DNA from 4 places in the Enterobacter cancerogenus genome. Region 1 is predicted to be linked to each of the others. Evidence: predicted binding sites of a transcription regulator. Region 1 holds the regulator's gene; each other region holds the start of a gene.
What was found. The regulator LexA, encoded in region 1, represses DNA repair genes until DNA is damaged. The targets are predictions, from matches to a motif close to TNCTGTATGTACATACAGNA.
Positions count from the first base shown of each region.

Region 2: the regulator LexA is predicted to act here: its motif matches at 3,201-3,220, upstream of sulA (SOS-induced cell division inhibitor SulA).
Region 3: the regulator LexA is predicted to act here: its motif matches at 1,813-1,832, upstream of metR (HTH-type transcriptional regulator MetR).
Region 4: the regulator LexA is predicted to act here: its motif matches at 1,314-1,333, upstream of sbmC (DNA gyrase inhibitor SbmC).

Region 1 is NZ_CP077290.1:2,378,479-2,382,793, forward strand. Features, by position in the region: gene dinF (MATE family efflux transporter DinF) at 1-868, opposite strand, end outside; gene lexA (transcriptional repressor LexA) at 934-1,542, opposite strand; gene I6L58_RS11230 (diacylglycerol kinase) at 1,651-2,019, opposite strand; gene plsB (glycerol-3-phosphate 1-O-acyltransferase PlsB) at 2,226-4,315, shown strand, end outside.
Region 2 is NZ_CP077290.1:938,027-942,341, reverse strand. Features, by position in the region: gene I6L58_RS04470 (AAA family ATPase) at 1-560, opposite strand, end outside; gene matP (macrodomain Ter protein MatP) at 747-1,199, shown strand; gene ompA (porin OmpA) at 1,263-2,315, opposite strand; gene sulA (SOS-induced cell division inhibitor SulA) at 2,671-3,180, opposite strand; gene I6L58_RS04450 (TfoX/Sxy family DNA transformation protein) at 3,398-4,024, shown strand; gene yccS (YccS family putative transporter) at 3,981-4,315, opposite strand, start outside.
Region 3 is NZ_CP077290.1:2,904,979-2,909,293, reverse strand. Features, by position in the region: gene metE (5-methyltetrahydropteroyltriglutamate--homocysteine S-methyltransferase) at 1-1,748, opposite strand, end outside; gene metR (HTH-type transcriptional regulator MetR) at 1,864-2,817, shown strand; gene I6L58_RS13700 (carboxylate/amino acid/amine transporter) at 2,705-3,604, opposite strand; gene yigL (sugar/pyridoxal phosphate phosphatase YigL) at 3,687-4,315, opposite strand, start outside.
Region 4 is NZ_CP077290.1:4,496,033-4,500,347, forward strand. Features, by position in the region: gene dacD (serine-type D-Ala-D-Ala carboxypeptidase DacD) at 51-1,217, shown strand; gene sbmC (DNA gyrase inhibitor SbmC) at 1,348-1,821, shown strand; gene I6L58_RS21210 (FUSC family protein) at 1,914-2,972, shown strand; gene I6L58_RS21215 (DUF496 family protein) at 3,130-3,465, shown strand; tRNA gene I6L58_RS21220 (tRNA-Asn) at 3,621-3,696, opposite strand; partial or broken gene emmdR (multidrug efflux MATE transporter EmmdR) at 3,859-4,315, shown strand, end outside.

The sequences.
Region 1 (4,315 bases):
CATAGGCAAAACCATCCAGCGCGTAGGCGGTAAAGGTCAGGAGCGTCATTAACACCGCATTGACGGCAACGATTTCTGGCCCAAGGCGCGCCCCGAAGACCGTCAGCGCGCCGAAGCAGAGCTGTAACAGCAGCGAGCGCAGCATGATGTCCCGATTGAGCGCCAGTAGCTTACGCATATTGCCCCGCCAGGCGGTTTTGAGCAGCGCAACCGAGATCCCGCGCATCGCCAGAACGCGCCCGACCATCCACAAGCCGATCAAAAATGTCCCGTACTCGGCGATTGCGGTTGCCAGCGCCGCCCCCCGCACGTTCATGTGCAGGCCCATGACCAGCCAGAGATCGAGCACAATGTTGAGCAGGTTACCGACCACCAGCAGGATCACCGGCGCGCGGGCGTACTGCACGCCCAGCAGCCAGCCAAGCAGAACCAGGTTTGCCAGCGAAGCGGGCGCACTCAGCCAGCGGATTTCAAGGAAACGCCGCGCCTGCTCCAGCACTGCTTCGCTGCCGCCCACAATATGCAGCGCCAGGTCTATCAGCGGCGTGCGCAGCAAAACGATCAGCGCGCCTGCACCGAGCGCCAGGAGTAAAGGTTGAACCAGCGCACGCGCCAGCCGCAGCGGATCTTTCGCGCCGTAGGCCTGGGCCGTTAGACCTGTGGTGCTCATACGTAAAAAGAGCAGCAGCATAAAGAGGAAGCTGGTTGCCGTGGCGCCAATCGCCACGCCGCCCAGATAGACGGGGGAATCCAGATGACCAATAACCGCCGTGTCCACCAGGCCGAGCAGAGGAACGGTAATATTGGAAAAAATCATCGGCAGCGCGAGACGCCAGAGTGCCTTATCAGAAGCAGTCAGCAGTGACATGGGAGAATACCGGGGACGATAAAACGAGACGGGCCACGGAGAAACCGCAGCCCGTCAGGAAGAGATTACAGCCATTCGCCGTTGCGGATAACGCCAACGGCCAGCCCTTCAATGGAGAAGCTGTGTTCGCGCAGGTCTACCACAATAGGCGTGAATTCGTTGTTTTCCGGCAGCAGCTGCACGGTATTGCCTTGTTTCTTCAGGCGCTTAACGGTCACTTCATCATCGATACGCGCAACCACAACCTGACCGTTGCGTACGTCCTGCGTTTTGTGAACCGCCAGCAGATCGCCATCGAGAATACCGATGTCTTTCATCGACATCCCGCTAACGCGCAGCAGGAAATCAGCGCTCGGCTTAAACATACCGGGGTCCACCTGATAGTGGCTTTCGATATGCTGCTGTGCCAGCAGCGGTTCACCCGCCGCAACACGGCCAATCAGCGGAATACCCGTCTCTTCTTCAACAAGCAGACGAATACCGCGTGATGCGCCAGAAACAATCTCAATGACGCCTTTACGCGCCAGCGCTTTGAGGTGTTCCTCAGCCGCGTTTGGAGAGCGGAAACCCAGACGCTGCGCGATTTCTGCACGCGTGGGTGGCATACCCGTCTGGCCGATATGATCCCGAATGAGATCAAACACCTCTTGCTGCCTGGTCGTTAACGCTTTCATTCCGCCCCCTGGGTGTATATACAGTTATGCTGTGAGTATATACAGTCAAAGGCGATTTTGGAACCAAAAACTGCACAAAAAACCAGGGACTTAATTATTCCTCGAGGCTCATCGGAAATGTGACCAAAGCAGCGTGACCCAGGTGATGGCTGCGATGATAATCGCCAGCAGCACGGCAGCCGATCCCATATCTTTAGCGCGACCCGAAAGCTCATGAAATTCTGAACCAATTCGGTCTACCACTGCCTCAATAGCGCTATTGATAATTTCCACTATCATCACCAGAAGTACGGAACCAATGAGGAGTACGCGGGTTATGGCATCAACATCAAGGAAACACGCGATGATAACCGCGACAATCGCGGCAACCGCTTCCTGGCGGAAAGCAGCTTCATTGATCCATGCGGCGCGGAAACCTTTCCATGAATAGCCTGCAGCTTTGATGATTCGGGTTAACCCAGTGGTATTATTGGCCATTAAAAGAACCTTATAGTGGAAATAGCGTCAGTAACTATACACAAAATCATTCATGCTGCCTCAGGCGAGCCTGAAGGATGCAGTGTATATAGCCGCAGCGCGTTTTGCTGCAGCCTGAAGTATGACGGGTAACAACAGAAATCTTGCGCGCTTTCTGTTATCCTTGCGCCGCAATTGCATTATTAACCAGAGGCTTTACATCGTTTATGTCCGGCTGGCCACGAATTTACTACAAGTTACTTAATTTACCATTAAGCGTCCTGGTAAAAAGTAAGTCTATCCCAGCAGAACCCGCGCTGGAATTAGGGCTCGATACGTCGCGCCCTATTATGTACGTTTTGCCTTATAACTCGAAGGCTGACCTACTGACGCTTCGCGCCCAGTGTCTGGCGCATGACCTTCCCGACCCGCTAGAACCGCTGGAAGTTGATGGCACATTGCTGCCACGCTATGTGTTTATCCACGGCGGGCCGCGCGTGTTCACCTATTACACGCCGAAAGAAGAGTCCATCAAGCTGTTCCATGACTATCTCGACCTGCACCGCAGCAATCCTGGCCTGGATGTGCAGATGGTACCGGTCTCCGTGATGTTTGGTCGTCGTCCGGGCCGCGAAAAAGGCGAGGAGAACCCACCGCTGCGCATGCTCAACGGCATCCAGAAATTCTTCGCCGTCTCCTGGCTGGGGCGCGACAGCTTTGTCCGTTTCTCCCCTTCCGTTTCGTTGCGCCGCATGGCAGACGAACACGGCACCGACAAAATCATTGCGCAAAAACTGGCGCGCGTGGCGCGTATGCACTTTGCGCGTCAGCGTCTGGCCGCGGTTGGCCCGCGTCTCCCGGCGCGTCAGGATCTGTTCAACAAGCTTCTGGCGTCAAAAGCCATTGCTCGCGCCGTCGAAGACGAAGCGCGCAGCAAGAAAATCTCGCATGAGAAAGCCCAGCAAAACGCCATTGCGCTGATGGAAGAGATCGCCGCGAACTTCTCTTACGAGATGATCCGGCTTTCTGACCGTATTCTCAGCTTCACGTGGAACCGCCTCTATCAGGGGATTAACGTCCACAACGCCGAGCGCGTGCGTCAGCTGGCACACGACGGCCACGAGATTGTTTATGTGCCCTGCCACCGCAGCCACATGGACTACCTGCTGCTTTCCTACGTGCTTTATCATCAGGGCCTGGTGCCGCCGCACATCGCGGCCGGTATTAACCTGAACTTCTGGCCAGCAGGGCCGATCTTCCGCCGTCTGGGTGCGTTCTTTATTCGCCGTACCTTTAAGGGCAACAAGCTTTACTCCACCGTGTTCCGTGAATATCTGGGCGAGCTGTTCAGCCGCGGTTATTCCGTTGAGTACTTTGTCGAAGGCGGACGCTCCCGAACCGGTCGCCTGCTCGATCCGAAGACCGGCACGCTGTCGATGACCATTCAGGCGATGCTGCGTGGCGGCACGCGTCCGATTACGCTGGTGCCTATCTACATCGGCTATGAGCACGTCATGGAAGTGGGCACCTACGCAAAAGAGCTGCGCGGTGCGACCAAAGAGAAAGAGAGCCTGCCGCAGATGCTGCGTGGGCTGAGCAAGCTGCGCAACCTCGGTCAGGGCTACGTGAACTTCGGCGAGCCAATGCCGCTGATGACCTACCTTAACCACCACGTTCCGGAGTGGCGCGAATCTATCGACCCCATCGAAGCGGTACGCCCGGCCTGGCTGACGCCAACGGTAAACGGCATCGCCTCGGAGCTGATGGTGCGCATTAACAACGCAGGTGCGGCGAACGCCATGAACCTGTGCTGTACGGCGCTTCTGGCCTCGCGCCAGCGTTCTCTGACTCGTGAACAATTGACCGAGCAGCTCGATTGCTACCTCGACATTATGCGTAATGTTCCGTACTCCACCGACTCTACCGTGCCTTCTGCCACCGCCAGCGAGCTTATCGACCATGCGCTGCAGATGAACAAGTTTGAAGTCGAAAAAGATACGATCGGCGATATCATCATTCTGCCGCGCGAGCAGGCCGTGCTGATGACCTACTATCGCAACAACATCACGCATATGCTGATGCTGCCGTCGCTGATGGCTGCCATCATTACCCAGCATCGTCGTATTTCTCGCCAGGAGCTGCTGCGCCATATCGCGGCCATCTACCCGATGCTGAAAGCGGAGCTGTTCCTGCGCTGGAGCAAAGATGAGCTGGCGGCAGAGCTGGATAAATTGACGGAAGAGATGCGTCGTCAGGGGCTGGTGACCGTCACCGAAGACGAGCTGAACATCAACCCATCACGTTCCCGGACGCTGCA
Region 2 (4,315 bases), 1.4 Mb from region 1:
TCATCGTAACTCACCCAGTCGAAGCGTTGCTGGGTCACGATCGTTTTCAGGCGCATCCACAGCAGCGGCTGAGAGAGGAGGGTGCGCAGCGAGATAATCAACACGCCGCCATTTGCGCGGTGCACCAGCCCAGGCTGCAGCGTCAGCTCGCCGTTAAACTGACGGAGGCAGCCAAAGAGCTGTTCTGCTTCTGCCCAGTTGGCGGTAATGACATCCCCTTTCGACGCAAAAAGCCCATCCGCCTCGTCAGCGGGTGTAAAGGTGATATGTTGCCCTGCGATACGATAGTGGCCGCCAAAGACGTCGTTCGTTTCTGACCGCAACTGGCGCATGGCATCACCCAGAAGCGTCAAATACTCGGCTTCTTCCGGGGCTTTGAGCAGCATGAAAGGAGATGTCGCCCACGGGCTTAACACCTGCTCCAGCGCATAATGCAAACGCGGTTGTGTATCGCTAAGTATGAATTCGTTTTCTTTTGTGAGGTCTGGCTGTGCAAACAGCTCCTGATAGCTCTCGGTATCGGGAACCAGGTCACGCCATGCAAGTTTCGTAATGGTCAAAGTTGATGTTTTTTAGTCAGATGTAAAACCGTGGAGTATACCGTAAGCGGAGGCCTCTTCCCAAGCGGGAATGGGGATTTCGACAGGGGATTCTCCTGCAATGCTGCACAGGTTATGATTTCTTTTCAGCAGATTGCTAAAAAACTGATATTCTGAACAGAGTTACGTGGTAACACTGAGATCGCAATGAAATATCAACAACTGGAAAACCTCGAAAGCGGCTGGAAATGGAAGTACCTGGTCAAAAAGCACCGTGAGGGCGAGTTGATCACCTGCTACCTCGAAGCCAGCGCGGCGCAAGACGCCGTAGATATTTTGCTGACCCTCGAAAACGAACCGGTATTGGTTAACGGCTGGATTGAAAAGCATATCAACCCGGCACTGTTGAACCGGATGAAACAGACGATTCGGGCGCGTCGCAAGCGGCATTTTAATGCCGAGCATCAGCACACCCGTAAAAAATCAATCGATCTGGAGTTTATGGTCTGGCAACGGCTGGCGGGGCTTGCGCAACGGCGCGGGAAAACCCTGTCGGAAACGGTGGTGCAGCTGATTGAAGATGCGGAACATAAAGAAAAGTATGCCAGTCAGATGTCGACGCTGAAAAACGATCTGCAGGCCCTGCTGGGCAAAAAATAGTTTCTGGCTTTCTTCAGGCAATAAAAAACCCCGCAATGCGGGGTTTTTTTATAAGACGATAACTTATGCCGCTGGCTGAGTTACAACGTCTTTGATGCCTTTAACTTCGATCTCTACGCGACGATCTGGAGCCAGGCAGTCGATCAGTGCAGCGCGAGGTTTCACGTTGTCACAGGTGTTGCCAGTCACTGGGTTAGATTCGCCCATACCACGTGGGGAGATCTTGTTAGCTGGGATACCTTTAGATACCAGGTAATCAACTACAGACTGTGCACGTTTCTCGGACAGACCCTGGTTGTAAGCGTCAGAACCGATACGGTCGGTGAAGCCCAGAACCACTACAGAACCGTCTTTAGGATCCAGGTTGCTCAGCTGGGTGTACAGCTGATCCAGTGCCTGCTGACCTTCTGGTTTCAGGGTAGCTTTGTTGAAGTTGAACAGAACGTCAGACTTCAGAGTGAAGTGCTTGGTCTGTACTTCTGGCGCTGGAGCCGGTGCTGGAGCTACGACTGGCGCATCTTCCTGCTGACCGAAACGGTAAGAAACACCAACGCTCAGCATGCCGTTGTCTGGACGAACGCCAACGGTAGCACCGTCGCCGATGTTGTTAACCCACTGGTATTCCAGACGGGTAGCGATGTCACGGGTCATAGCCCACTCAACGCCACCAGCGAATACTGGGGAAACGCCAGTGTCATGGTCGTCGCCAGCGATGCTGTTGCTGGAGTCTGCACGCCATACCATGCCGCCCAGACGGGTGTACACGTCCAGATCGTCAGTTACTGGGTAACCCAGTTTAGCGGTCAGCTGAACGCCTTGAGCTTTGAAAGCGCCATTTACGTTGTCGCCTTTGTATGGCATACGACCTAACCAGTCGTAACCCATTTCAAAACCAACATACGGGTTAACCTGATAGCCACCGAACGCGCCTGCACCCAGCTGGCTCTCGTGAGTTGGGCCATCGTTGTTCAGGCTGCTGTTGTACCAGCCGGTGTCATGGAACTGAGACCAGCCCAGTTTACCACCTGCATACCAGGTATTATCTTTCGGAGCGGCCTGCGCTACGGTAGCGAAGCCAGCCAGTGCCACTGCAATCGCGATAGCTGTCTTTTTCATTTTTTGCGCCTCGTTATCATCCAAAATTTGCCATGAAGATCTCCACGGAGAAATCACGGTTAAATCCTTCACCGGGGGGCGTGGTCAAATATAAGTCTACCGATATCTTCGGCTTAGGCCGAGCACCCCTGGCGATGTAAAGTCTACAACGTAGATGAAAACTTACAAGTGTGAACTCTGTCAGGCATATGAAAAAAAAAGTTCCGTATAGCGAATATTTAACATTTTACGAACGAATTTTGTACAGTAAAATTAACGAGAACCGCTCCAGACAAGCCTTGCCGCAGGTTTTGCTTTTTGAACTATTTACACAACTGAGTGTCGAAAAAAATTCCAGGAAAACTCTTAAATTTACTCAGTGATACAAATTCGAGTGAATTTTTAGCCCTGAATGTTGTCCTCTGCGATAAGAATCGGCACGTACGGGACGCATAATGAACCCGATTGCATGACCATCTTCTGCTGCTTCGGTCAAACGATGGTGCTCTTCTTCCGTCAGTTCTTCCGACAGCCACCCGATCACCACGCTGTAATTTCCGGTGCGTAACGCGCGGATCATCGACTCAACCGTATCACACGGAGAGAGTTGGTTGATCTGCATCACCTTGGTCAGCGGCAGGCCCGCAGACTGAACCCATTCCCGGCTCAATTTTTGCTGTGGCGTCAGCCAAAGCTGCCAGCGTGATTGTTGTCCGAGCTGTTGTAACAGCGGCAACAGCAACAGCTGCGTTAACATGGGCTGGTCTTCACGATAAACCACTTCACTGATAAGACCTGTCGACACGCGACCGGTGGAATTTTGCGCGACATCGCCAGCAGTGGTTGAGAGAGATGTTGAGCGATTTGCATAGCCTGAAGTGTACATATTCATTCCAGCCCTGTAGTTACTGTATGGATATACAGTAACCCCTGTGTGCATAAAGATCAACCTCATTTTCGGAAAGCAACTCGCAAATTTAGTCCTTTCCTGGCGTGTCCGAAAAAATCATCTTGCTCATGAGCCATAAGTTGCCTATGTTCCTGCTAACGGATCCGTTAGTGATAAATTTTGTCGTTAATAGTTGATTTTTAATGGAAATATCATGAAAAAGATATCATATGAACGGATTTATAAATCGCAGGAATATCTCTCCCCTCTGGGGGAAATTCACCACCGGGCGCTGTTCGGCGGCTACACCCTGGCGGTAGACGATGCGGTGTTTGCCATGGTGTCAGACGGTGAACTTTACCTACGTGCCTGCGAGGAGAGCGCGACCTATTGCGTTAAGCATCCTGCTTCCTTCTTAACGCTTGTTAAGCGAGGCCGCCCCGTCCTGCTGAATTACTATCGCGTGGATGAAGGGCTGTGGCAGGATCGGCAAAAACTGCTTCAGCTTTCCACTTATGCCCTCGATGCGGCACGAAAAGAGCGTAGCCTGCGCTATCAACGAAACCGGCTCAAGGATCTGCCTAACCTGACTTTCCAGATTGAAGTGTTGCTCTACGAAGCCGGCATTACGAATGAAGAGACGTTGCGGGAGCTTGGCGCAAAGACCAGTTGGCTAAAAATCAGATCGAAAAACCGGGCCCTCAGTATCAAGGTGCTTTTTGCCCTTGAAGGGGCCATTGAGGGGATGCATGAGGCGGCACTCCCGGCGAACATTCGCCGGGAGCTTACGGAGTGGTTTAATACACTGCCTGAGGTGCAGGAGAGTCGTTCCGCCAGGTAGCAATCTGCTGCTGCAGTCGGCAAATTTCCGGCAGCAAAGCAATAAGCAGGCCGATCTGCTGCAAAACCAGCGGAGCTTTGTTGTCGGTTCCCGGATCGAGATGCGCAATTCGCTGGGACAGTTCATCCAGCGCCTGCTGAACTTTAGGCTCGTCGGCTGGCTGATGGTGAAGGGCATCGTCGACGTAGCACACAGCATCATCCAGCAGGTTCAGGATGGCGGTGTTTTTCAGCTTCTCGCGGTGGGCACCCAGCGTGGAAATATAGCTGGTAAACGTATGGTTCAGGCACA
Region 3 (4,315 bases), 530 kb from region 1:
TCACGCAGCGCCAGCGCGATTTGCTTCGCGATGGTTTCGCGGCTAACGTCTTCCCGCGGGAAAGACCAGCATAGAATGGTCACCGGGCCGGTCAGCATGCCTTTCACCGGCTTGTCGGTCAGCGACTGGGCGTACTTCGCCCACTCCACGGTGATCGCTTCCGGGCGGCTGATATCGCCGATCACCACCGGCGGCTTCACGCAGCGGGAGCCATAGCTCTGGACCCAGCCGTTCTGGGTAAAGACGAAACCGTCGAGATGCTCGCCGAAATACTCCACCATGTCGTTACGCTCGGCTTCGCCGTGAACCAGCACGTCCAGGCCGAGACGCTCCTGCTCGGTAATCGCCTGCCTGATGTGCTCAGCGATACCGGTGCGGTAGTGGCTGGCGTCCAGTTTGCCCTTTTTGAAGTCGAGACGCAGACCGCGGATTTCAGTCGTCTGCGGGAACGAGCCGATAGTGGTGGTCGGCCAGGCAGGCAGGTTAAAGCGGGCACGCTGGGCTTCAGCACGTACCTCATAGGCGCTCTGACGCTGGCTGTCCTGGGCGGTAATGGCCGCCAGGCGTTTCTCTACCGCCGGGTTGTGAACGCGGGACGAGTGACGACGCGCCTGAATCGGGGCGCTCCATTCGGCAATCGCCGCCGTGTTGCCGCTGTTAAGGGCGTCGCGCAGCAGGGCCAGCTCCTGGCATTTCTGCAGGGCAAAGGCAAACCAGCTTTTCACTTCCGCATCCAGACGGGTTTCAACGCTCAGGTCGATGGGGCTGTGCAGCAGCGAGCAGGACGATGCGACCCACAGCTCACGTTTCCCGACAATGTCTTTAATTTGTGCATATTTCTCGGTCAGATCGGCGCGCCAGACGTTACGACCGTTGATCAGGCCTGCGGATAATAGCCACTCTTCCGGCAGGCGTTTGTGCAGCGCTACCACATCGTCTTTGCCGTGGACCAGGTCAACGTGCAGGCCCTGCACCGGCAGCGCGGTAATGGTATTCAGGTTCGGCGTGACACCTTCAAAATAGGTGGTCAGGAGCAGCTTCACCTGCCCGGTAAGCGCGGCATATGCCGGCTTGAAGGCATCCAGCCACGCCTGCGGCAGCTCCAGTACCAGCGCAGGCTCATCGATTTGTACCCACTGAATACCGCGTTTACCCAGCTCAATCAGCACCTGTTTGTAGACCGGCAGAATGTCGTTCAGCAGGCTCAGACGGTCGAACGGCTCGCCTTTGACCTTGCCCAGCCACAGGTACGTCACCGGCCCCAGCAGGACAGGTTTCACCTGATGCCCCAGCGCCAGCGCTTCGTCCACTTCATCCAGAAGCTGGGTCCAGGTCAGTCTGAACTGCTGACCTTTCACAAACTCAGGCACCATATAGTGATAGTTGGTGTTGAACCATTTGGTCATTTCCGCCGCTGCCGCTGGCTCACCCGTTGGCGCACGGCCACGGCCAATGCGGAACAGGGTGTCGATATCTACCGATCCATCGCTGTTCTGATGACGAGCCGGCACGTTGCCAAGCAGCAGGCTGGTGGTCAGAACATGGTCGTACCAGGCGAAATCGCCCACGGGCAGCAGGTCAATGCCTGCGTCTTTCTGCTGGTCCCAGTGACGTGCGCGCAGCTCGCGGCCCGTTGCCAGCAATTCTTCACGGCTGAGGTTGCCCGCCCAGTAGCTTTCCTGCGCTTTTTTCAGCTCGCGACGCAGACCAACGCGAGGGAAACCGAGAGTGTGATTACGGATTGTCATGGTGTGCCCCTTGTGAAATTCGTTATTTAGACGTCCAGATGTTTACACATCTATAATTGGCAGGTACTGTATATTCCTCAAGCGCAAATTGTTCATGGCGAAGTGAAGGACTTTCATGATCGAGATAAAACACCTGAAAACGCTACAAGCGTTGCGGAACTGCGGTTCACTCGCGGCGGCGGCGGCCACGCTGCATCAGACCCAGTCCGCACTTTCTCACCAGTTCAGCGATCTGGAACAACGCCTTGGCTTTCGTCTGTTTGTGCGTAAGAGCCAGCCGCTGCGCTTTACGCCGCAGGGTGAAATTCTGCTCCAGCTCGCGAATCAGGTGCTGCCGCAGATTGCGAGCGCCCTGCAGTCCTGCAACGAGCCGCAGCAGACCAGGCTGCGCATCGCCATTGAGTGCCACAGCTGTATTCAGTGGCTGACCCCCGCGCTTGAGAACTTCCGCCAGAAGTGGCCGCAGGTGGAGATGGACTTTACCTCCGGCGTGACGTTTGATCCTCAGCCTTCGCTCCAGCAGGGCGAGCTGGATCTGGTGATGACCTCGGACATACTGCCGCGCAGCGGGCTGCACTATTCCCCGATGTTTGATTTCGAGGTGCGTCTGGTGCTGGCCCCGGACCATCCGCTGGCCGCCAAAACGCGCATCAGCCCTGAAGACCTGGCCACGGAAACGCTGCTGATTTACCCGGTTCAGCGCAGCCGACTGGATATCTGGCGTCATTTCCTCCAGCCAGCGGGCATCAGCCCACAGCTGAAAAGCGTGGATAACACCCTGCTGTTGATTCAGATGGTTGCCGCCAGAATGGGCATCGCGGCGCTGCCGCACTGGGTGGTGGAGAGTTTTGAACGCCAGGGCCTGGTGGTGACCAAAACCCTGGGTGAAGGACTGTGGAGCCGGCTGTACGCCGCCGTGCGCGATGGCGAGCAGCGTCAGCCGATTACGGAAGCGTTTATTCGCTCAACGCGGAACCACGCGTGCGACCATCTTCCGTTTGTGCGGAGCGCGGAGCGACCCAACGGCGATGCACCCACAGCGAAGCCAGGATCACTGCTCCCCCAATAATGAAGCTCGGCCAGTGCGGCTGTTCCTGCCAGATCGCCAGGTTGACCAGCAGCCCGGCAGGCACGTGAACGTTGTTCATGATCCCCAGCGTACCGGCGTCGACCTGGGTCGCGCCGTAGTTCCACATGAAGTAACCCAGCCCGGACGCGACCACGCCCAGCCATACCAGAACGCCCCACTGTAGCGACGTGGTCGGCAGCTTCTGCGGATTGCCGAGCATAAACCACGCCGCTACCGCAACGATTGCCGCGCCCATATAGAACCAGGCAAAGGCGTTGTGCTGCGGCATCGGGCGGGTCTCCATCAGGCGCTTGTAGCCCACCATGCCGATGGCAAAGCTGATATTGGCAAGCTGGACGAACATCAGCCCGGTCCAGAAGTGATCGCTTACTTTGTCATAACGAATAATCGCCGCCCCCACGACCGCCAGCGCAGCGCTTAGCAGATATCCCCAGCGCAGACGACGCCTGCTGAGCAGATCGTAGATCAGCGTGATGTACAGCGGCGTAAGCACGGTAAAGAGCAGGAATTCCGAGACGGACAGGTAAACGTAGGCCCGGAAGCTGAACAGATACATGATGCCGAGCTGCATCGCGCCCACCAGCATGTACAGCAGAAGAGTTTTCAGCGTTTGCCCGCGCGTGCGCAGAAACGGCAGGAACACCAGCGCCGCCAGCCCCACGCGCATCAGCACCGAGAAGTAGCTGTCGACCGAACCGGCAAGGTATTCGCCAATCAGGCTAAAGGAGAAGGCCCACAGGATGGTGGTGATAATGAGTAGCGCCACAATGCTTGTCTCTCAGAAAGAAGGACAGGCATTGTAGCGAACTCTTTAGTTGACGACTGAGCAATAAATAACCGAATGAAGATTATTCAAGAAACAGTTTGCGCAGGTACTTCGGCACCGCGTTGTCGCCGTTGGTACCGATGACTTCCAGCTCAGGATGCAGATCTTTCAGGCGCTGGTGCGCGTTCTGCATGATGCAGCCTTTGCCCGCCATAGAGAGCATCTCAGCATCGTTCATGCCGTCGCCAAAGGCGATACAGTCTTTCAGCCCGAAGCCCAGACGTTTGGCTACCGCTTCCAGCGCATGGCCTTTAGAGACCCCGCCCGCCATCACTTCCAGACAGGTCAGCGTTGAGAAGCTGACGTTCACCCGGTCGCCCCAGCGCGCATTAATCGCCTGCTCCAGCGGCAGCAGCTCTTCGTGGTTTTCGCAGGTAAAGAACACTTTGCTGATCCCTTCCGGATCCAGCAGGCCCGGTTCGTACAGGGAGTAGTTAAACACGGCTTCCTTGAAGAAACGCATCTCGTCCGGGCGGTGGCGGTTCATAAACCACTCGTCGTCACGGTACACGTTGGTGACGATATTCGGGTTGTTGTTCACCACGCCGAAGAGGTCGGTGGCGATGTCGCGGTCGAGGTTATGGGTAAAGATCAGGTTGCCATCGGTGTCGTGCACGCGCGCACCGTTGGAGGTAATCATGTAGGCTTTGA
Region 4 (4,315 bases), 2.1 Mb from region 1:
AGAACTCCCGTAAAAAGGTCAACGATTTTTAATGACCTGAGGATATACCGTTGAAACGCCGTCTGTTTATTGCTGTTTCTTTACTCGCTTCGAGCATTTCATCTGCGCTGGCTGCCGATCCGCTGGATTTTTCGCCGCAGCCTCCCGCCATTCAGGCCGGGTCCTGGGTATTGATGGATTACACCACGGGTCAGATTTTAACGGCAGGCAATGAACACCAGCAGCGCAACCCGGCGAGCCTGACCAAGCTGATGACGGGGTATGTCGTCGATCGCGCCATTGATAGCCATCGTATTACGCCTGATGACATCGTTACCGTGGGCCGTGACGCGTGGGCGAAGGGTAACCCGGTGTTTGACGGCTCCTCGCTGATGTTCCTGAAACCCGGTGATCGCGTCACGGTGCGTGACTTAAGCCGCGGGCTGATCGTGGATTCCGGTAACGACGCCTGCGTCGCGCTGGCGGATCACGTCGCGGGCGGTCAGCCGCAGTTCGTGAACATGATGAACGACTACGTGCAAAAGCTAAACCTGCGCGATACCCACTTCGAAACGGTGCATGGGCTGGATGCCCCCGGCCAGCACAGCTCAGCGTACGACCTTGCCGTGCTTTCCCGGGCCATCATTCACGGCGAGCCTGAGTTCTACCATATGTACAGCGAAAAGAGCCTGACCTGGAATGGCATTACCCAGCAGAATCGTAACGGCCTGCTGTGGGATAAAACCATGAACGTCGACGGCCTGAAAACAGGGCATACGTCCGGAGCAGGCTTTAACCTGATCGCCTCGGCGGTGGACGGTCAGCGCCGTCTTATTGCGGTCGTTATGGGGGCCGACAGCCCAAAAGGGCGTGAAGATCAGGCGCGTAAATTGCTGCACTGGGGCCAGCAAAATTTCGATACGGTGCAGATCCTGCATAACGGAAAAAAAGTCGGGACCGAGCGCATCTGGTACGGAGATAAAGAGCAGGTTGAGCTGGGAACGGATCAGGATTTCTGGCTGGCCTTGCCGAAGACGGAAGTGCCTAGCATCAAGGCCAAATACGTCCTGGACAAAAAAGAGCTGGAGGCTCCGCTCGCGGCCCATCAGCGGGTAGGGGAGATCCAGCTGTACGATCGTGACAAAGTGGTGGCCCACTGGCCATTAGTGACGCTGGAACCGGTGAATAAAGGCGGATTCTTCTCCCGTTTAGGGGATTACCTGCACCACACGCTTTAACCCCACACCACACGTCCCTCGGGCAGACTGGCAGGGTTGCGAGTCTGCTCGCATAATAAACACTCCGCGTTTGTCGAAAACAGGCCATTTGCTTTACAGTGTATGAATATACAGTGAAACCGGAGGCGGCATGGACTACAGCATCACGCAGCAGCAGAAACGTAAAATCGCGGGCTTTCACCTGGTGGGACCGTGGGAGAAAACCGTTAAGCAGGGCTTTGAGCAGTTAGGCATGTGGGTGGAGGGGCGTCAAATCCAGCCGCTCGAATGGGTAGCCGTCTACTATGACAATCCGGACGAAGTCCCGGCGGAAAAACTGCGCTGCGACACGGCCATTACGGTGCCGGAGGCGTTCGTCATTCCTGACAACAGTGAAGGGGTGATGCTGACCGAAATCGCCGCCGGGGACTACGCGGTGGCAAGCGCCCGCGTTGAGGAGCATGATTTCGCGACGCCCTGGTACCAGTTCTTCAATTCTCTTTTGCAGGATAATCACTATCAAATTGCACCCAAACCCTGTTTTGAACGTTATCTGAACGATGGCAACGCGGATGGCTACTGGGACATCGAAATGTATGTCCCGGTAGAGCACAAGGCGGGTTGACCCAGTAAACGCAGGGTTTTTTCAGCCGGGGGCGTTTCGCCCGGCTGAAAACACAGTACAATCGCGGTTTGCCGTTTAGCTGGAGAGCGGGTGTGCGTCCCGACAAATCTTTAACGCCTTTTGAAATTCGCTTGTACAAACATTACCGCGTGGTGCATGGCCTTCGTATCGCGCTGGCGTTTATTCTGACCTTTGTGCTGGTGCGTTTGTTGAATGTTCCGGAAGGGACATGGCCGCTGATTACGCTGGTGGTTATCATGGGGCCTATCTCCTTCTGGGGGAACGTGGTACCACGCGCGTTTGAACGTATTGGCGGCACGGTTCTTGGTTCTGCGCTGGGACTTATCGCGCTCAAACTGGAGCTGATCTCCTTCCCCGTTATGCTGCTGTGGTGTGCCGCGGCGATGTTTCTTTGCGGCTGGCTGGCGTTGGGGAAAAAACCGTATCAGGCACTGCTAATCGGTATAACCCTTTCGGTGGTTGTCGGTGCGCCCGCAGGTGACATGACGACCGCACTGTGGCGAAGCGGAGATGTCATCCTCGGGTCACTTCTGGCTATGCTGTTTACCGGTATCTGGCCGCAGCGCGCCTTTCTCCACTGGCGTATCCAGATGGCCAACTACGTTACCGCGTTCAACCGCGTGTATCAGGCGGGGTTTTCCCCCAACCTGGTCGAGCGTCCGCGTCTGGAAAAACATCTGCAAAAAATCCTGAATGACGTGGTTAAGATGCGCGGCCTGATTACGCCTGCCAGCAAAGAAACCCATATTCAGAAAGCCATTTTCGAAGCTATCCAGACGGTGAGCCGCAACCTGGTGTGCATGCTCGAACTGCAAATCAATGCCCACTGGGCGTCGCGTCCCAGCCATCTGCTGATGCTCAACGCACACACACTGAGAGAGACGCAGCAGATGACCCAGCAAACGCTGCTCACCATCGCTCATGCGCTTTACGAAGGGAATCCGCAGCCGATTCTGGCGAACAGCGAGCGCCTGAATGAGATCGTGGCCGAGCTGAAGGTGCTGATGAACGAGCGGCAGGGGGACAACGTGGCAGAAACGCCGATTCATGGCTATGTCTGGCTCAGCATGGAACTGGCGCGGCAGCTGGAGTTGCTCTCGCATCTTATCTGCCGGGCACTGCGCAAATAAAAAGCAGCCATCGCCATATGTGATGCCTGCTGCTTCGATTCAGCATCAATTGGGGTTATGATAGTCTTAAACGATATACTCATTGTCATTCGCCGTCGCTGTCTGTTACAACGGTGGCATTAACGAATCCGACTCTCACATTATCAGGGGTGTAAAAATGGAAACTACCAAGCCTTCGTTCCAGGATGTTCTGGAATTCGTCCGCCTGTTCCGCCGCAAAAACAAACTGCAGCGTGAAATCCAGGACGTTGAGAAGAAGATCCGTGACAACCAAAAACGCGTACTGCTGCTGGACAACCTGAGCGACTACATCAAGCCAGGCATGAGCGTGGAAGCCATTCAGGGCATCATCGCCAGCATGAAAAGCGATTACGAAGACCGCGTTGATGACTACATCATCAAAAACGCTGAGATCTCAAAAGAACGTCGTGAGATTTCTAAAAAGCTGAAAGCGATGGGTGAAATGAAAAACCCTGAAGTTAAAAGCGAGTAATCCCTGACAGGTGTTAAAAAGGCTCTCTGGTGACAGAGGGCCTTTTTTATTTCCCCTGTGCATGGGGTGATGCCCGGTGGCGCGATGCTTACCCGACAATGTTACCGAACGCAGAAAAGCAAAAAGCCTGCTTTAAAAGCAGGCTTTTCAGAATGTGGCTCCTCTGACTGGACTCGAACCAGTGACATACGGATTAACAGTCCGCCGTTCTACCGACTGAACTACAGAGGAATCGTTGTGGAGGCACATATTAACGGCGAAAAAACTTTTGTCAAACCTGTTCTTTGCAAACCGCGGTTGATTGCTGATTCTGTCGTCAGTTAGTTGTAAATTCAAACAAATTTTTTATGGAAAATACTTTGCAGGATAGCCTTTTCTGCCTCATCATTTGAAATGGAGTTTCAACTTTCTCGCTAAGGTCCATTTTGAACGTCACCGCCCCCCTACGCCAGGCGATCATGCGTACGCCATGGTATGCAAAACGTAAAAGTTATCGTGTTCTGTTCTGGCGAGAAATCACCCCCCTTGCCGTTCCCATTTTCCTGGAGAACACCTGCGTTCTGCTGATGGGCGTGCTGAGCACCTTCCTGGTGAGCTGGTTAGGCAAAGAGGCGATGGCAGGGGTCGGCCTGGCAGACAGCTTCAATATGGTGGTGATGTCCTTTTTTGCCGCTATCGACCTGGGTACCACGGTTGTCGTGGCCTTCAGCCTCGGCAAGCTCGATCCGAAGCGCGCCCGCGAGGCGGCCCGGCAGTCGCTGATGATCATGACCCTGTTTTCGATAATTCTGGCGGCGGTGATCCACTATTACGGCAAGGAAATTATCGATATCGTCGCAGGCGAGGCGAC